DNA from 2 places in the Streptomyces sp. NPDC030809 genome. Region 2 is predicted to be linked to the other one. Evidence: predicted binding sites of a transcription regulator. Region 2 holds the regulator's gene; the other holds the start of a gene.
What was found. The regulator HrcA, encoded in region 2, represses chaperone genes, less so after heat shock. The targets are predictions, from matches to a motif close to TTNGCACTCNGNNNNNCNGAGTGCNAA.
Positions count from the first base shown of each region.

Region 1: a site for HrcA is predicted at 2,588-2,614, ahead of groL (chaperonin GroEL). Genes of this name have one in related genera too.

Region 1 is NZ_JBVIDV010000025.1:12,071-19,455, forward strand. Features, by position in the region: gene ACZ407_RS28305 (hypothetical protein) at 1-483, shown strand, start outside; gene ACZ407_RS28310 (hypothetical protein) at 480-716, shown strand; gene groL (chaperonin GroEL) at 805-2,424, opposite strand; gene ACZ407_RS28320 (cold-shock protein) at 2,796-3,002, opposite strand; gene ACZ407_RS28325 (MoaD/ThiS family protein) at 3,402-3,680, opposite strand; gene thrC (threonine synthase) at 3,715-4,998, opposite strand; SAM riboswitch class I at 5,016-5,172, opposite strand; gene ACZ407_RS28335 (glucosyl-3-phosphoglycerate synthase) at 5,358-6,323, shown strand; gene ACZ407_RS28340 (alpha,alpha-trehalose-phosphate synthase (UDP-forming)) at 6,486-7,385, shown strand, end outside.
Region 2 is NZ_JBVIDV010000002.1:159,200-166,584, forward strand. Features, by position in the region: gene ACZ407_RS03420 (ribonuclease Z) at 1-668, opposite strand, end outside; gene ACZ407_RS03425 (histidine triad nucleotide-binding protein) at 675-1,034, opposite strand; gene ACZ407_RS03430 (16S rRNA (uracil(1498)-N(3))-methyltransferase) at 1,135-1,878, opposite strand; gene ACZ407_RS03435 (nitronate monooxygenase) at 1,875-2,951, opposite strand; gene dnaJ (molecular chaperone DnaJ) at 3,106-4,245, opposite strand; gene hrcA (heat-inducible transcriptional repressor HrcA) at 4,246-5,262, opposite strand; gene ACZ407_RS03450 (MBL fold metallo-hydrolase) at 5,413-6,138, shown strand; gene ACZ407_RS03455 (DUF3097 domain-containing protein) at 6,167-6,973, shown strand; gene hemW (radical SAM family heme chaperone HemW) at 7,111-7,385, opposite strand, start outside.

The DNA of each region.
Region 1 (7,385 bases), on a different contig from region 2:
GCACCGCCCCCGGCCGCCGCCGCCCCGGAGCCACCCGTACCCCCGCCCTCGGACGCGTACGGCATCCTCTCCTCGCTGGGCCGCAGCAGCCCCGCCCTGGCGCTCTCCAAGGCCGACTGCACGGCCCTCGCCCCGCTCCTGGTCCCCTGGCTGGACCGCGGCATCTCCCCCGACCGCATCCGGCTGACCCTCACCGCGGGCCTGCCGCCGGTGGTCCACCACCCGGCGGCCCTCATCCGCAAGCGCCTGGAGTCCAAACTCCCCGCCCCGCCCCCGGCCGCCCCGGCCCCGCAGGCCCCCGAGGCCCCGCCCCGCGCCGAGTGCACCGAATGCCAGGCCCCGGGCCCCGCCGCCGCCTTCACCGAAGGCCGCTGCCGCGCCTGCCGCCCGGACACCCCCCGCCCGCCGGTCTTCACCCCCACCCTCACCCCGGCCCAGGTCCGCACCCGTGCAGACCAGTGCCGCCGTACGCTGGGAGCATGAGCACTTTGCGGGATGAACTGCATGCACTCATCGACCGGCTTCCCGATGAGCAGGTCGCTCCGATACTGGCGATCGTGCGAGAGAGCACGATGAGCGAGGACGGCACGGAGGAATGGCCGCTGCCCGACTTCGTCGGCATGCTGCACAGCGGCAAGGGCGACCTCGCCGAACGCTCCGGCGACATCACAGTGGTGCGACCCAACCGCCCCGTTCCCTTCACTCTCCTGCCGTGAGCAAACGCCCGAGGGCGGCACCCCCTCCGCGTGACGCGAAAGGGATACCGCCCTCGGTGAGAACAGCCGATCTACCCGCAGGGGTGGATCAGAAGTCCATGTCACCGCCCGGCATGCCGCCCGGAGCGGCAGCAGCCTTCTCCGGCTTGTCGGCGATGACGGCCTCGGTGGTGAGGAACAGCGCGGCGATGGAGGCCGCGTTCTGCAGCGCGGAGCGCGTGACCTTCGCCGGGTCGATGATGCCCTCGGCGATCATGTCCACGTACTCGCCGGTGGCGGCGTTCAGGCCGTGGCCGACGGGCAGGTTGCGCACCTTCTCCACGATGACGCCACCCTCGAGGCCGGCGTTCACGGAGATCTGCTTCAGCGGGGCCTCGAGCGCCAGCTTGACGGCGGCGGCACCGGTGGCCTCGTCGCCCTCCAGCTCCAGCTTCTCGAAGACCTGGGAGGCCTGCAGCAGGGCCACGCCACCACCGGCGACGATGCCCTCCTCGACGGCCGCCTTCGCGTTGCGAACGGCGTCCTCGATGCGGTGCTTGCGCTCCTTGAGCTCGACCTCGGTCGCGGCACCGGCCTTGATGACCGCCACGCCGCCCGCGAGCTTCGCCAGGCGCTCCTGGAGCTTCTCGCGGTCGTAGTCCGAGTCGGAGTTCTCGATCTCGGCGCGGATCTGGTTCACGCGACCGGCGACCTGGTCGCTGTCACCGGCACCGTCGACGATGGTGGTCTCGTCCTTGGTGATGACGACCTTGCGGGCGCGGCCGAGCAGGTCGAGGCCCGCGTTCTCCAGCTTGAGGCCGACCTCCTCGGAGATGACCGTGCCACCGGTGAGGATGGCGATGTCGCCCAGCATGGCCTTGCGGCGGTCGCCGAAGCCCGGGGCCTTGACCGCGACGGACTTGAAGGTGCCGCGGATCTTGTTGACGACCAGGGTGGACAGGGCCTCGCCCTCGACGTCCTCGGCGATGATCAGCAGCGGCTTGCCGGACTGCATGACCTTCTCCAGCAGCGGAAGGAGGTCCTTCACGTTGCCGACCTTGGAGTTCACGATCAGGATGTACGGGTCCTCCAGCGAGGCCTCCATACGCTCCATGTCGGTGGCGAAGTACGCCGAGATGTAGCCCTTGTCGAAGCGCATGCCCTCGGTGAGCTCCAGCTCCAGACCGAAGGTCTGGGACTCCTCGACGGTGATGACGCCTTCCTTGCCGACCTTGTCCATGGCCTCGGCGATGAGCTCGCCGATCTGGGTGTCGGCGGCGGAGATGGAGGCCGTGGAAGCGATCTGCTCCTTGGTCTCGACATCCTTCGCCTGCTCCAGCAGGGCGCCCGAGACGGCCTCGACGGCCTTCTCGATACCACGCTTGAGGGCCATCGGGTTGGCGCCGGCGGCCACGTTGCGCAGGCCCTCGCGGACCAGGGCCTGGGCGAGGACGGTGGCGGTGGTCGTACCGTCGCCGGCGACGTCGTCCGTCTTCTTGGCGACTTCCTTGACCAGCTCGGCGCCGATCTTCTCGTACGGGTCCTCCAGCTCGATCTCCTTGGCGATGGACACACCATCGTTGGTGATCGTGGGGGCGCCCCACTTCTTCTCAAGGACGACGTTGCGACCCTTGGGGCCAAGGGTGACCTTGACGGCGTCGGCGAGCTGGTTCATGCCGCGCTCGAGACCGCGCCGGGCCTCCTCGTCGAACGCGATGATCTTGGCCATTGAAGTGGTCCTCCCGGACTGGGGTGGATTGCTTCGGACCGCGCCTGGCGCCCGCGACGGACGGCCTGCATGCCGTGCGGTTCCTTGCCCCGCAGGCCTGCGGGCCTCACCGACCCGGTCCTCGTCTTTATCACTCTCACCCGGAGAGTGCTAACGCCAATGATTAGCACTCGACCCCTCCGAGTGCAAGCGGCTCTCACGACTCGGCGGGGGCGCAGCGAAGGTCCGCGCACCCGTCCGGAAGGTGCGCGTGCCCCCGGTGCGGCGTACGCCTGCCGAAGGCGCCCCGCACACGCACGAGGGGCCCGCATCCGGTGTGGATGCAGGCCCCTCGTGCGTGTAAGCGTCGGTGGTCGGTCGATCGCCCGGGCTCAGCCGAGTGCGAGCTTGACCATGTCCGCCTGCGGACCCTTCTGGCCCTGCGAGATCTCGAACTCGACTCGCTGACCTTCTTCAAGGGTGCGGTACCCGTCCATCTGGATCGCGCTGTAGTGGACGAACACGTCCGCACCACCGTCGACCGCGATGAAGCCGTAGCCCTTCTCCGCGTTGAACCACTTGACGGTGCCCTGAGCCATGGCTAACTCCCCTGTTACTGGCCCTTGCAACAGGACCGCACTTCGCGGTCCCGGGTCAGAAAGTGCGCCGGAACGCTTCGACCGCGGCTGAATGTATCTGCCCGACCGCGGTCTGCAACAGGTCATTCCGACGAGAATTCAAGACACGTCAATACATCGACATCACGCGAAAACCGCGTAGATTCCCGGGCAAGTCGGGCAGGACAAATCCCACCCCAAGTGACATACGGCGCACGCACATTGGCCCGATGTCGCCCCTCGCCGACCGTACTCACACACGAGGAACACAAACAACGCCGGGGGCTACCCCAACCCTACCGCGCCCAATCAAGCAGAATTGCCCCCTCCGCTTTTGCGGAAGGGGCAATTCAGAAGAAGTCTTCGGAACTCCGGAAGGGGTCAGCAGCCGCCCGCGACCGCCGGGATGATCGACACGCCCGCGCCGTCCGGCGTGGCCGTCGCGAGGCCGCCCTCGAAGCGCACGTCGTCGTCGTTCACGTAGACGTTCACGAAGCGGCGCAGCTTGCCCTGGTCGTCGAGCACGCGGGCGGCGATGCCCGGGTGGTTGCTCTCCAGGGACGCGATGACCTCGGCGAGGGTGGCGCCCTCGGCGGGGACCTCGGCCCGGCCGCCGGTGTAGGTGCGCAGGATGGTGGGGATGCGGACGTTGACGCTCATGGCTCTACTGCCCTTCCGGGGTGCAGGGGGATGGTCAGGCCAGGCCGGCGGCGCGGAACGCGTCCAGGCTCGGGCGGATGGTCGCGGTCTGGCCGGTGCCGGAGACCGCTTCCAGGGTCTTGAGGCCGTCGCCGGTGTTGAGGACGACGGTGGTGAGGCTCGGGTCGAGGCGGCCGTCCTCGATGAGCTTCTTCGTCACGCCGACGGTCACGCCGCCCGCGGTCTCGGCGAAGATGCCCTCGGTCCGGGCGAGCAGCCGGATCGCGTCCACGACCTGCTCGTCGTTGACGTCCTCCACGTAGCCGCCGGTGCGGCGCGCGATGTCCAGGACGTACGGGCCGTCGGCCGGGTTGCCGATCGCCAGGGACTTGGCGATGGTGTTCGGCTTCTGCGGGCGGACCACCTCGTGGCCGGCCTTGAAGGCGGTGGAGACCGGGGAGCAGCCCTCGGCCTGGGCGCCGAAGATCTTGTACGGCTTGTCCTCGACCAGGCCCAGCTTGATGAGCTCCTGGAGACCCTTGTCGATCTTCGTGAGCTGGGAGCCGGAGGCGATCGGGATGACGATCTGGTCGGGCAGCTGCCAGCCGAGCTGCTCGCAGATCTCGTACGCCAGGGTCTTGGAGCCCTCGCCGTAGTAGGGGCGCAGGTTGACGTTGACGAAGCCCCAGCCCTCGCCCAGCGGGTCGCCGATGAGCTCGGAGCAGAAGCGGTTCACGTCGTCGTAGTTGCCCTCGATGCCGACCAGGTCCCCGCCGTACACCGCGGCCATGACGACCTTGCCCTGCTCCAGGTCGTGCGGGATGAACACGCAGGAGCGGAAGCCGGCGCGGGCGGCGGCGGCGCCGACGGCGCCGGCCAGGTTGCCGGTGGAGGAGCAGGAGAGGGTGGTGTAGCCGAAGGCGCGGGCGGCCTCGACGGCGATCGCGACGACGCGGTCCTTGAAGGAGTGCGTCGGGTTGCCGGAGTCGTCCTTGACGTAGAGCTTGCCGGTGACGCCCAGCTCCTTGGCCAGGTTCGCGGCGTCGACGAGCTTGGTGAAGCCGGGGTTCAGGTTCGGCTTGTCCGCCACGTCCGCCGGGACCGGCAGGAGGGGGGCGTAGCGCCAGATGCTGTCCGGGCCGGCCTCGATCTGCGCCCGGAGGGCCTCGGGATCACCGGCGGGCAGCTCGTACGCGACTTCGAGGGGGCCGAAACACTCGGCGCAGGCGAAGATGGGACCGAGGTCGAACCGCGTGCCGCACTCGCGACAGGACAGGGCGGCGGCGGGACCGAGATCGACGGAGGCGACCGGCGTAGGGGTAACAGTCTGTACAGCCATGATGGCGAGGCCCTTTCTCCTCATCTTCCCCATGGCGGACGTCGCCATGAGACGGAATTGGCACCTTCCCTAGCCGGTGGTGGCCTCGCTTCTGTTGCGGAGATCGCGAGTGAACCGACTGGAGGGTTGCCGGGGCTTCAACGGGCCGTGTCCCTCTGCCCCTCTGGATGAGCGGTATGGCTCCGGCGCTGCGCTCGCGCGCGGCCGGGCGTTTGTGCGCGGGGCGACCCCGACATGCGATGGTCGTCCGCGTTGTTCAAGACTGTAACCGAAGGTGCGGACCGTTGAGACGGGTGTCCGAACCGCGAGATGGATCACTTTTCGGCCGGAAAACGGTCAGGAACAGGGGAGTACCGACCGTGCTGGATGAGGTGGAGCGCTGGCTGGCCGGCCGTTCCTGGTCGGCCGCCGACCGTCCGCTCGACCTGCTGCTCGCAGCCAAACGGGCGGCGGGGACGACGGTCAGCGTGGTGCTGCCCGCGCTCGACGAGGAGGAGACGGTCGGGCAGATCGTCGAGGTGGTCCGGCGCGAGCTGATCGAGGCGGTTCCGCTGGTGGACGAGCTGGTCGTGGTGGACTCCGGGTCCGCCGACCGGACCGCCGAGGTGGCCGCGAAGGCGGGCGCCCGGGTGGTGCACCGGGACGAGATCCTGCCGCGGATCCCGGCCCTGCCGGGCAAGGGCGAGGTGCTGTGGCGCTCGCTGCTGGCGACCACCGGGGACGTCGTGTGCTTCGTGGACGCCGACCTGCGGGACTTCTCGGCCGATTTCGTGTCCGGGATCGTCGGCCCGCTGCTGACCGACCCGGACGTGCACTTCGTGAAGGCCATGTACGACCGGCCGCTGCGGCTGGCCGGGTCGGCGCAGGGCGACTCGCCGGGGCAGGGCGGCCGGGTCACGGAGCTGGTGGCCCGCCCGCTGCTCAACCTGCACTGGCCGCAGCTGGCCGGCTTCGTGCAGCCGCTGGGCGGGGAGTACGCCGTACGGAGGTCCCTGCTGGAGCGGCTGCCGTTCCCCGTCGGGTACGGGGTGGAGCTGGGCCTGCTGGTGGACGCCCTGCACACGGTCGGGCTGGACGCGCTGGCGCAGGTGGACGTGGGGGTGCGGATCCACCGGCACCAGGACGGGCAGGCACTGGGCCGGATGGCCGCCGCGATCTACCGGACCGCGCAGGTGCGGCTCTCGCGGGCGCACCTGGTGCGGCCCGAGCTGGTGCAGTTCGAGCGGGGCCCGGAGGGCTTCGTGCCGCGGACGTACCCGGTGGACACGGAGGAGCGGCCGCCGATGCGGGAGATCGAGGAGTACGGGCAGCGGCGCGTGGCCTGACCGGCCCGCGGGCACCGCGGCGTACCGGCCGGACGGCGTACCGCGCGTACGGGGTGCGGGCCCGGGGGCGCCCGGTGCGGCGCGTGGCCTGAGGCGTGCGCCGTGCGGCGGCCCGCGCGCCGGAAACGTTTGAGCGGGAGCGGGCCGGGCTAGGTTGGCCGCATGGCTTCTCACGTGCTCGTTGCAGCGAACCGTGGCCCGCTGTCTTACACGCTTTCCGAGGACGGGGCCCTGACGGCCCGGCGCGGCGGGGGCGGGCTGGTCTCCGGCCTGTCGGCGGCCCTGGCCGGGCAGCCGGAGGCCCTGTGGGTGTGCGCGGCCCTGGGCCCGGCGGACCGGGAGGCGGTCCGGCGCGGGGTCTCCGAACCGGGGGTCCGGATGCTGGACATCCCGGAGGAGGTCTACGCGGACGCCTACAACGGGATCGCGAACTCGGTCCTGTGGTTCGTCCACCACCACCTGTACGACATCCCGCGCGAGCCGGTCTTCGACTCCGCGTTCCGGCGCCAGTGGCAGGCGTACGAGGCGTACAACCTGGCCTTCGCCGAGGCGCTGGCGGCGGAGGCGGCCCCCGGGGCGGCGGTCCTGGTGCAGGACTACCAGCTGGCGCTGGTGCCCGGGCTGCTGCGGGAGCGGCGCCCGGACCTGCGGATCGGCCACTTCACGCACACCCCGTGGGCGGATCCGGCCTATTTCCGGATGCTGCCGGAGGACATCCGGGAGCGGCTGCTGTGGGGGATGCTCGGCGCGGACCGGCTGGGCTTCCACACCGAGGTGTGGGCGGACCTGTTCCGGCGGTGCGCCGGTCCCGAGCGGCTGGGCCGGACCGAGGTCGCGGTGCACCCGCTGGGGGTGGACGGCGAGGAGCTGCGGGAGCTGGCGCACCGGCCGGACGTGAACGACCGGCTTGCGGGGCTGCGGGCGGAGGTCGGGGACCGGCGCACGGTGGTGCGGGTGGACCGGACCGAGCTGTCGAAGAACATCGTGCGCGGGCTGCTGGCCTACCGGGAGCTGCTGGCGGAGCGGCCGGAGTGGCGCGGCCGGGTGGTGCACCTGGCCTCG
Region 2 (7,385 bases):
ATCACGAGCATGTCGCAGCCCTCGGCGAGCGCGTGGACGCCCTCGCACAGCCGGGTGTCCATGACGAAGGCGAAGCTCTGCCCCCGCCGGACCTCGCTGACCTGGTCGAGGGTGACCCCCCGCAGCTCGCCCTCGCGCTGGAGCCGGCCCACGTCGGGGCCGGTGATCCCGTGGGCGGCCAGCAGCCCGGGCAGTATCCGCCGCCCGTCCGGCTCGGTGACCCGGTAGCCGAAGGACTCGACGGGGTGGCTCAGCCGCCGCGCTTCAAGGGCGTACGAGGGCCCCTGGGCGAGCAGCCCGTCCGCCGCCACCGGGGCCTCGTCGATCACGACGGTCTCGCGGTAGGCGGTGGCGTACCGCAGCCGGTCGAAGAACTTCTGGCCGGATTCCGGGAAGTGGGCCGTGACCGGGTGCGGCACCCGGTCGAGGTTGATCCGCTGGATGACCCCCGCCAGCCCCAGGGAGTGGTCCCCGTGGAAGTGCGTGACGCAGATGCGGTCGATGTCGTGCGCGGCCACCCCGGCGCGCAGCATCTGCCGCTGGGTCCCCTCGCCGGGATCGAACAGGATGCCCTGTCCGTCCCAGCGCAGGAGGTACCCGTTGTGGTTGCGGTGCCGGGTCGGGACCTGGCTCGCGGTGCCGAGCACCACGAATTCGCGTACGGACACGTTCTGCTACCCGGGCGGCCATTCGAGGCCGCGCCCGCCGAGCACGTGGGCGTGGGCGTGGAAGACGGTCTGGCCCGCACCGGCGCCGGTGTTGAAGACGATCCGGTAGCCCGAGCCGTCCACCTTCTCCTCGGCGGCGACCTCGCCGGCCGCGCGCAGCACGTCGGCGGCGAGCACCGGCTCGGCGGCGGCCAGGGAGGCCGCGTCCGGGTAGTGCGCCTTGGGGATCACCAGGACGTGCGTCGGGGCCTGCGGGTTGATGTCGCGGAACGCGACCGTGGTCTCCGTCTCGCGCACGATCGTCGCGGGGACCTCCCCCTTGACGATCTTGCAGAACAGGCAGTCCGCCTGCGGTTCCCCTGCCATGGGCTTCGCCTCCGTAGCGTGATCGTTCCCCGCATCGTAGCGACCGGGCGGCCGGAGCCCGCTCGACGGGCTCTGGAGCCGTGGATCCCGGTGGGGCGGGCTACGACCAGCGGCCGGTGCGGGCGAGCAGGACGGCGGCCGCCGCGGTGCCGGCCGTGGAGGTGCGCAGCACCGAGCGCCCCAGCCGGTACGGGCGGGCGCCCGCCTCCGCGAACACCGCCAGCTCCTCCGGGGAGACCCCGCCCTCGGGGCCCACGACGACCACGATGGAGCCGGTGGCGGGCAGCTCGGCCAGGGCCAGCGCCCCGCTGTCGGCGTCCCGGTCCTCGTGCAGGACCACGGCGAGGTCGGCCCCGGCGAGCAGGGCGGCGACCTGCTTGGTGGACATGGCCTCGGTGACCTCGGGGAAGCGGACCCGGCGGGACTGCTTGCCCGCCTCGCGGGCCGTGTTGCGCCACTTGGCCAGGGATTTGGCGCCGCGGTCCCCGCGCCACTGCGTGATGCAGCGGGAGGCCTGCCAGGGCACGATCGCGTCCACCCCGGTCTCGGTCATGGTCTCGACGGCGAGTTCGCCCCGGTCCCCCTTGGGCAGGGCCTGCACCACGGTGATCCGCGGGTCGGGCTCGGGCTCCTCGGACACCGCCCGTACGTCGACCACCAGCCGGTCCTTGCCCTCGGCGGCGGCGACCACGCCCTCGGCCCAGGCGCCCTGCCCGTCGGTGAGGACGACCTCCTCGCCGGGCTCCAGGCGCTTCACGGAGACCGCGTGCCGGCCTTCGGGTCCGTCCAGGACGAACTGCGGTCCGGCGGGCACCTTGTCGACCACGAACACGGGGGCGGTCATGACGCACTCCTCATCTGCAACGCACTCTGCGCTTCGGCCAGTTCGGCCGCGAGCACTTCCACCAGCTGCCCGGCGGGCAGGGTGCGGGCCAGCCGGTGGCCCTGTCCGGCCCACAGGGCCATCCCCTGCGGGTCGCCCGCCTCCGCGGCGGCCTTGCGCAGTCCGGTGGTCAGATGATGCACCTGCGGGTACGCGGCCGGCGCGTAGGGGCCGTGTTCCCGCATGAAGCGGTTGACCAGCCCGCGGGCCGGGCGCCCGGAGAAGGCCCGGGTCAGCTCGGTGCGGACGAACAGCGGGTCGGTCAGGGCCTGCTTGTGCACCGGGCTGGCGCCCGACTCGGGGCAGGGCAGGAAGGCGGTGCCCAGCTGCGCCGCCTCCGCGCCCGCGGCCAGCACGGCGGCGATCTGCGCCCCGCGCATGAGCCCGCCCGCGGCGATGATCGGGACCGCCACCGCCTCGCGGACCTGGGCCACGAGCGGCAGCAGCCCGAAGCCGCTGCCGTCGGCCTCCGGGTCGTCGCGGTGGGTGCCCTGGTGGCCGCCGGCCTCGATGCCCTGGACGCACACGGCCTGGGCGCCGGCGCTCTGCGCGGTCCGGGCCTCCTCGGCCGAGGTGACGGTGACGGCGGTACGGGTGCCCGCCCGGTGGAACGCGTCGAGGGTCGCGGGGTCGGGGCAGCCGAAGGTGAAGGAGACGAGGGGCACCGGGTCGTCGAGCAGGATCGCGACCTTGGCGTCGTAGCCGTCGTCGGAGCAGGCGAAGACGTCCTCGCTGAGCGGGGTGTCGTACCAGGTGGCCTCGCCGGCGAGCTGCCCCCGGTAGGCCTCGACCGAGGCCGGGTCGGCGGCCGCCGGCTGCGGCATCAGCAGGTTGACCCCGAAGGGGTGGGGGCTGAGCGCGCGCAGCCGCTTGATCTCCTGGTACATGCCGTCGGCGGTCTTGTAGCCGCCCGCCAGGAAGCCGAGTCCGCCCGCCGCCGAGACGGCCGCGGCCAGCTCGGGGCAGGAGCCGCCGCCCGCCATGGGAGCCTGCACGACCGGGTACCGGCAGAGGGCGCTCAGTGCGGAGGACATGAGCGCATCGTGCCATGTCCCCCGCAGCAGGCCGAATCAGGTCATCCGCCTGGCATAGTCCGCCGGACGGAACCCGCCACGGGCCGTCCGCCGCCCGTGCGGGCGGCGGAACGGCGACCGGTCGGCGGCGTTGAAAACGGCCTCGCAGCGGCGGTCAGCGGCCGTTGAAGGCGTCCTTCAGGCGGCTGAAGAGACCCTGCTGCCCGGGCTGGAACTGGCCCAGCGGGCGCTCCTCGCCGCGCAGCTTGGCGAGCTGGCGGAGCAGGTCCTCCTGCTGCGGGTCCAGCTTGTTCGGGGTCTGGACCTCGACGTGGACGATGAGGTCGCCGCGGCCTCCGCCGCGCAGGTGCGTGACTCCGCGCCCGTGCAGCGGGATGGACTGGCCGGACTGGGTACCGGGCCGGATGTCCACCTCCTCCATCCCGTCCAGCGTCTCCAGCGGGCACTTCGTGCCCAGGGCCGCCGCCGTCATCGGGATGGTGACCGTGCAGTGCAGGTCGTCGCCGCGCCGCTGGAACACCGGGTGCGGGAGCTCGTGGATCTCCACGTACAGGTCGCCGGCGGGGCCGCCGCCGGGGCCGACCTCGCCCTCGCCGGACAGCTGGATCCGGGTGCCGTTCTCCACGCCGGCCGGGATCTTGACCGTGAGGCTGCGGCGGGAGCGGACCCGGCCGTCGCCCGCGCACTCGGGGCACGGGGTCGGGACCACGGTGCCGAAGCCCTGGCACTGCGGGCAGGGGCGCGAGGTCATGACCTGGCCGAGGAAGGACCGGGTGACCTGGGAGACCTCGCCGCGGCCGCGGCACATGTCACAGGTCTGCGCGGAGGTGCCGGGTGCGGCGCCCTCGCCGGAGCAGCCGGTGCACACGACGGCCGTGTCGACCTGGAGCTCCTTGGTGGTCCCGAAGGCCGCCTCGTCGAGTTCCAGGTCCAGGCGGATCATCGCGTCCTGGCCGCGGCGGGTGCGCGAGCGCGGACCGCGCTGCGACGCCTGCCCGAAGAAGGCGTCCATGATGTCCGAGAAGTTGCCGAAGCCGCCGGCGCCGAAGCCGCCCGCGCCGCCCCCGCCGCCGGAGGCCGACAGCGGGTCCCCGCCGAGGTCGTAGACCTGCTTCTTCTGCGGGTCCGACAGCACCTCGTACGCGGCGTTGATCTCCTTGAAGCGCTCCTGCGTCTTGGGATCGGGGTTCACGTCCGGGTGCAGCTCGCGCGCGAGCTTGCGGAAGGCCTTCTTGATCTCGTCCGGGGACGCGTCGCGGCGCACGCCGAGTACGGCGTAGTAGTCCGTGGCCACTTACGACTCCGCCAGGATCTGTCCGACGTAACGTGCCACTGCGCGTACCGCTCCCATCGTTCCGGGGTAGTCCATGCGGGTCGGTCCGACCACGCCGAGTTTGGCGACTGCTTCGCCGCCCGAACCGTAGCCGACCGAGACGACGGACGTGGAGTTCAGTCCCTCGTAGGCGTTCTCATGCCCAATGCGTACGGTCATGCCCGATTCATTGGCCTCGCCGAGCAGCTTGAGGAGCACGACCTGCTCCTCCAGCGCTTCCAGCACCGGCCTGATCGTGAGGGGGAAATCGTGCCCGAAGCGGGTGAGATTGGCGGTGCCGCCGATCATCAGCCGCTCCTCGGTCTCTTCGACCAGGGTCTCCAGCAGGGTCGCGAGGACCACCTGCACCGTGCCGCGGTCGTCGGTCTCGAACGACTCGGGCAGGTCCTGCACCAGCTGCGGCACGTCCGCGAACCGGCGGCCGACGACCCGGCTGTTGAGCCGGGCCCGCAGGTCGGCCAGCGCGGCCTCGCCGAAGGGCGCGGGCGCGTCGACCATCCGCTGCTCGACCCGGCCGGTGTCGGTGATCAGGACGAGCATCAGGCGGGCGGGCGCGAGCGCGAGCAGTTCCACGTGCCGCACCGTCGAGCGGGTCAGCGACGGGTACTGCACGACCGCCACCTGCCGGGTCAGCTGCGCGAGCAGCCGGACCGTGCGGCCGACGACGTCGTCGAGGTCCACGGCGCCGTCCAGGAAGTTCTGGATGGCGCGGCGTTCCGGCGAGGACAGGGGCTTGACCCCCGCGAGCCTGTCGACGAACAGCCGGTAGCCCTTGTCGGTCGGGATGCGGCCGGCGCTGGTGTGCGGCTGGGCGATGTAGCCCTCGTCCTCCAGCACCGCCATGTCGTTGCGCACGGTGGCAGGCGACACGCCGAGCTTGTGGCGCTCCGTGAGTGCCTTGGAGCCGACCGGCTCCTCCGTCCCGACGTAGTCCTGGACGATGGCGCGCAGCACCTCGAGTCTGCGTTCGCTGAGCATCGCGCACACCTCCAGCTGTGATGCCTGTTCGTTTCCGTTGCGGTCCTGCTGCTGGCACTCGTGCCGTCCGAGTGCCAGAGATCCCCCGGTCAGTGTACGGCGGGGAGGTACGCCCCTAGCAAGGGCGGCCCGTCAAGGTAGCGTCGCGGCATGGACGTCCGATGGGAAGAGGCGGGGTGGGAAGGGCTGACCGGACGCACCGGCCGGCGGCGCCTCCCGGTGTGGGACTGCACGGTGGGACTGGTGGTCGGGGACGATGCGGTCCTCCTGATCGACCCCGGTTCCTGCGTGCGCGAGGGGGCCGAGGTGCGCGCGCAGGCGGAGCGGCTGGCGGGCCGCAGAGTGACCCATATCGCATTCACGCACGGCCATTTCGACCATGTCCTGGGCGCGGCGGCCTTCTCGGGGGCCGAGGTGTACGGGGCGGTGGGGCTGGACGGGCTGATGCTCGCGGGGCGCGACCTGCTCCGGGACTCCGCGGTCCGGCACGGCCTGGCCGAGAAGGAGGCCGCGGAGGCGGTGGAGCTGCTGGTCCCGCCCCGGCACCTGGTCTCGGGCGAGTGGACGCTGGAGCTCGGCGGGGTGCAGGTGCTGCTGGCGAACGTCGGCCCCGGGCACACCCGGCACGATCTCGCGGTGTGCGTGCCCGGCGAGCGCGAGGTGGTGTTCTGCGGGGACCTCGTGGAGGAGTCCGGCGAGCCCCAGGCCGGCGGCGACGCGGTCCGCAGGCAGTGGCCCGCCGCCCTCGGCCGGCTGCTGTCCCTGGGCGGCGAGGAGGCGGCGTACGTGCCCGGGCACGGCGCGGTGGTGGACGCGGCGTTCGTCCGTGCGCAACGCGCCACACTGGCGGAGCGTTTCGGCGTGTCGGCCCCCTGAGGGCCCGCCCCTGCCTAGTGTCGTCCGAATGCGCGAATACTCACCCGACCTGACCCCGCCGTGGAAGCGGAGCGCGGCCCGACCGGTGCCGGAGGTGCCCGCGGACCCCGGCCTGGTGGTCGAGGTGGCCGGTACGGACTTCTGCGGGGCGGTGACGGCCTGCGAGGGCGGCACGGTCACGCTGGAGGACCGCTTCGGCAAGCGCCGCGTGTTCCCGCTGGAGCCGCGCGGCTTCCTGCTGGAGGGCGCGCCGGTCACCCTGGTCCGCCCGGCCCGCCGGCCCGCCGCCCCCGCCCGTACGGCTTCGGGCTCGGTGGCCGTCCCGGGGGCCCGGGCCCGGGTGGCGCGGGCGGGCCGGATCTACGTGGAGGGCCGCCACGACGCGGAGCTCGTGGAACGGGTGTGGGGCGACGACCTGCGGATCGAGGGCGTGGTCGTGGAGTACCTGGAGGGCGTGGACGACCTGCCGGCGGTGGTCGCGGACTTCGCCCCGGCCGCGGACGCCCGGCTGGGCGTCCTGGTCGACCACCTGGTCCCGGGCTCGAAGGAGTCCCGGCTGGCCGCCGCGGTCGCCGGCCCGCACGTCCTGGTCGTCGGCCACCCGTACGTGGACGTCTGGCAGGCCGTGAAACCGTCCTCCCTGGGGATTCCCGCCTGGCCGGTGGTCCCGCCCGGCCAGGACTGGAAGACGGGCGTCTGCCGGGCGCTGGGCTGGCCGTCCGAGACGGGGGCGGCGTGGCAGCACGTCCTGTCCCGCGTCCGCTCGTACCAGGACCTGGAGCCGTCCCTCCTGGGCCGCGTCGAAGAGCTGATCGACTTCGTCACGGCCCCGTAGCCCCGACCCTGCCGGCTTTTCCCGCCGGGCGGCGAACTCCGGCCCGTCCGGCGTTTGAGAACCGGGGGTGTGGGGCGGAGCCCCCGCTTCGGGAAGGGGCGGGTGGAGGGAGAGCCCCGCGCAGCGGCGGGGCCCCGTCAATCCACCAGGTCGCGGACCACCGCATCGGCCAGCAGCCGCCCTCGCAGGGTCAGCGCGGCGCGGCCGTCCCGGTAGGCCGCCTCCTGGAGGAGGCCGTCAGCCAGGGCGCGCCGAGACGCGGCCAGCCCGGCCGGCGCCAGCAGCGTCAGCGGCACCCCTTCCAGCAGCCGCAGCTCCAGCAGGATCCGCTCGACCCGCCGGTCCTCTTCGGACAGCAGCTCCCGCCCGGCCCCCGGCGAGCGCCCCTCCGCCAGCGCCGCCGCGTACGCAC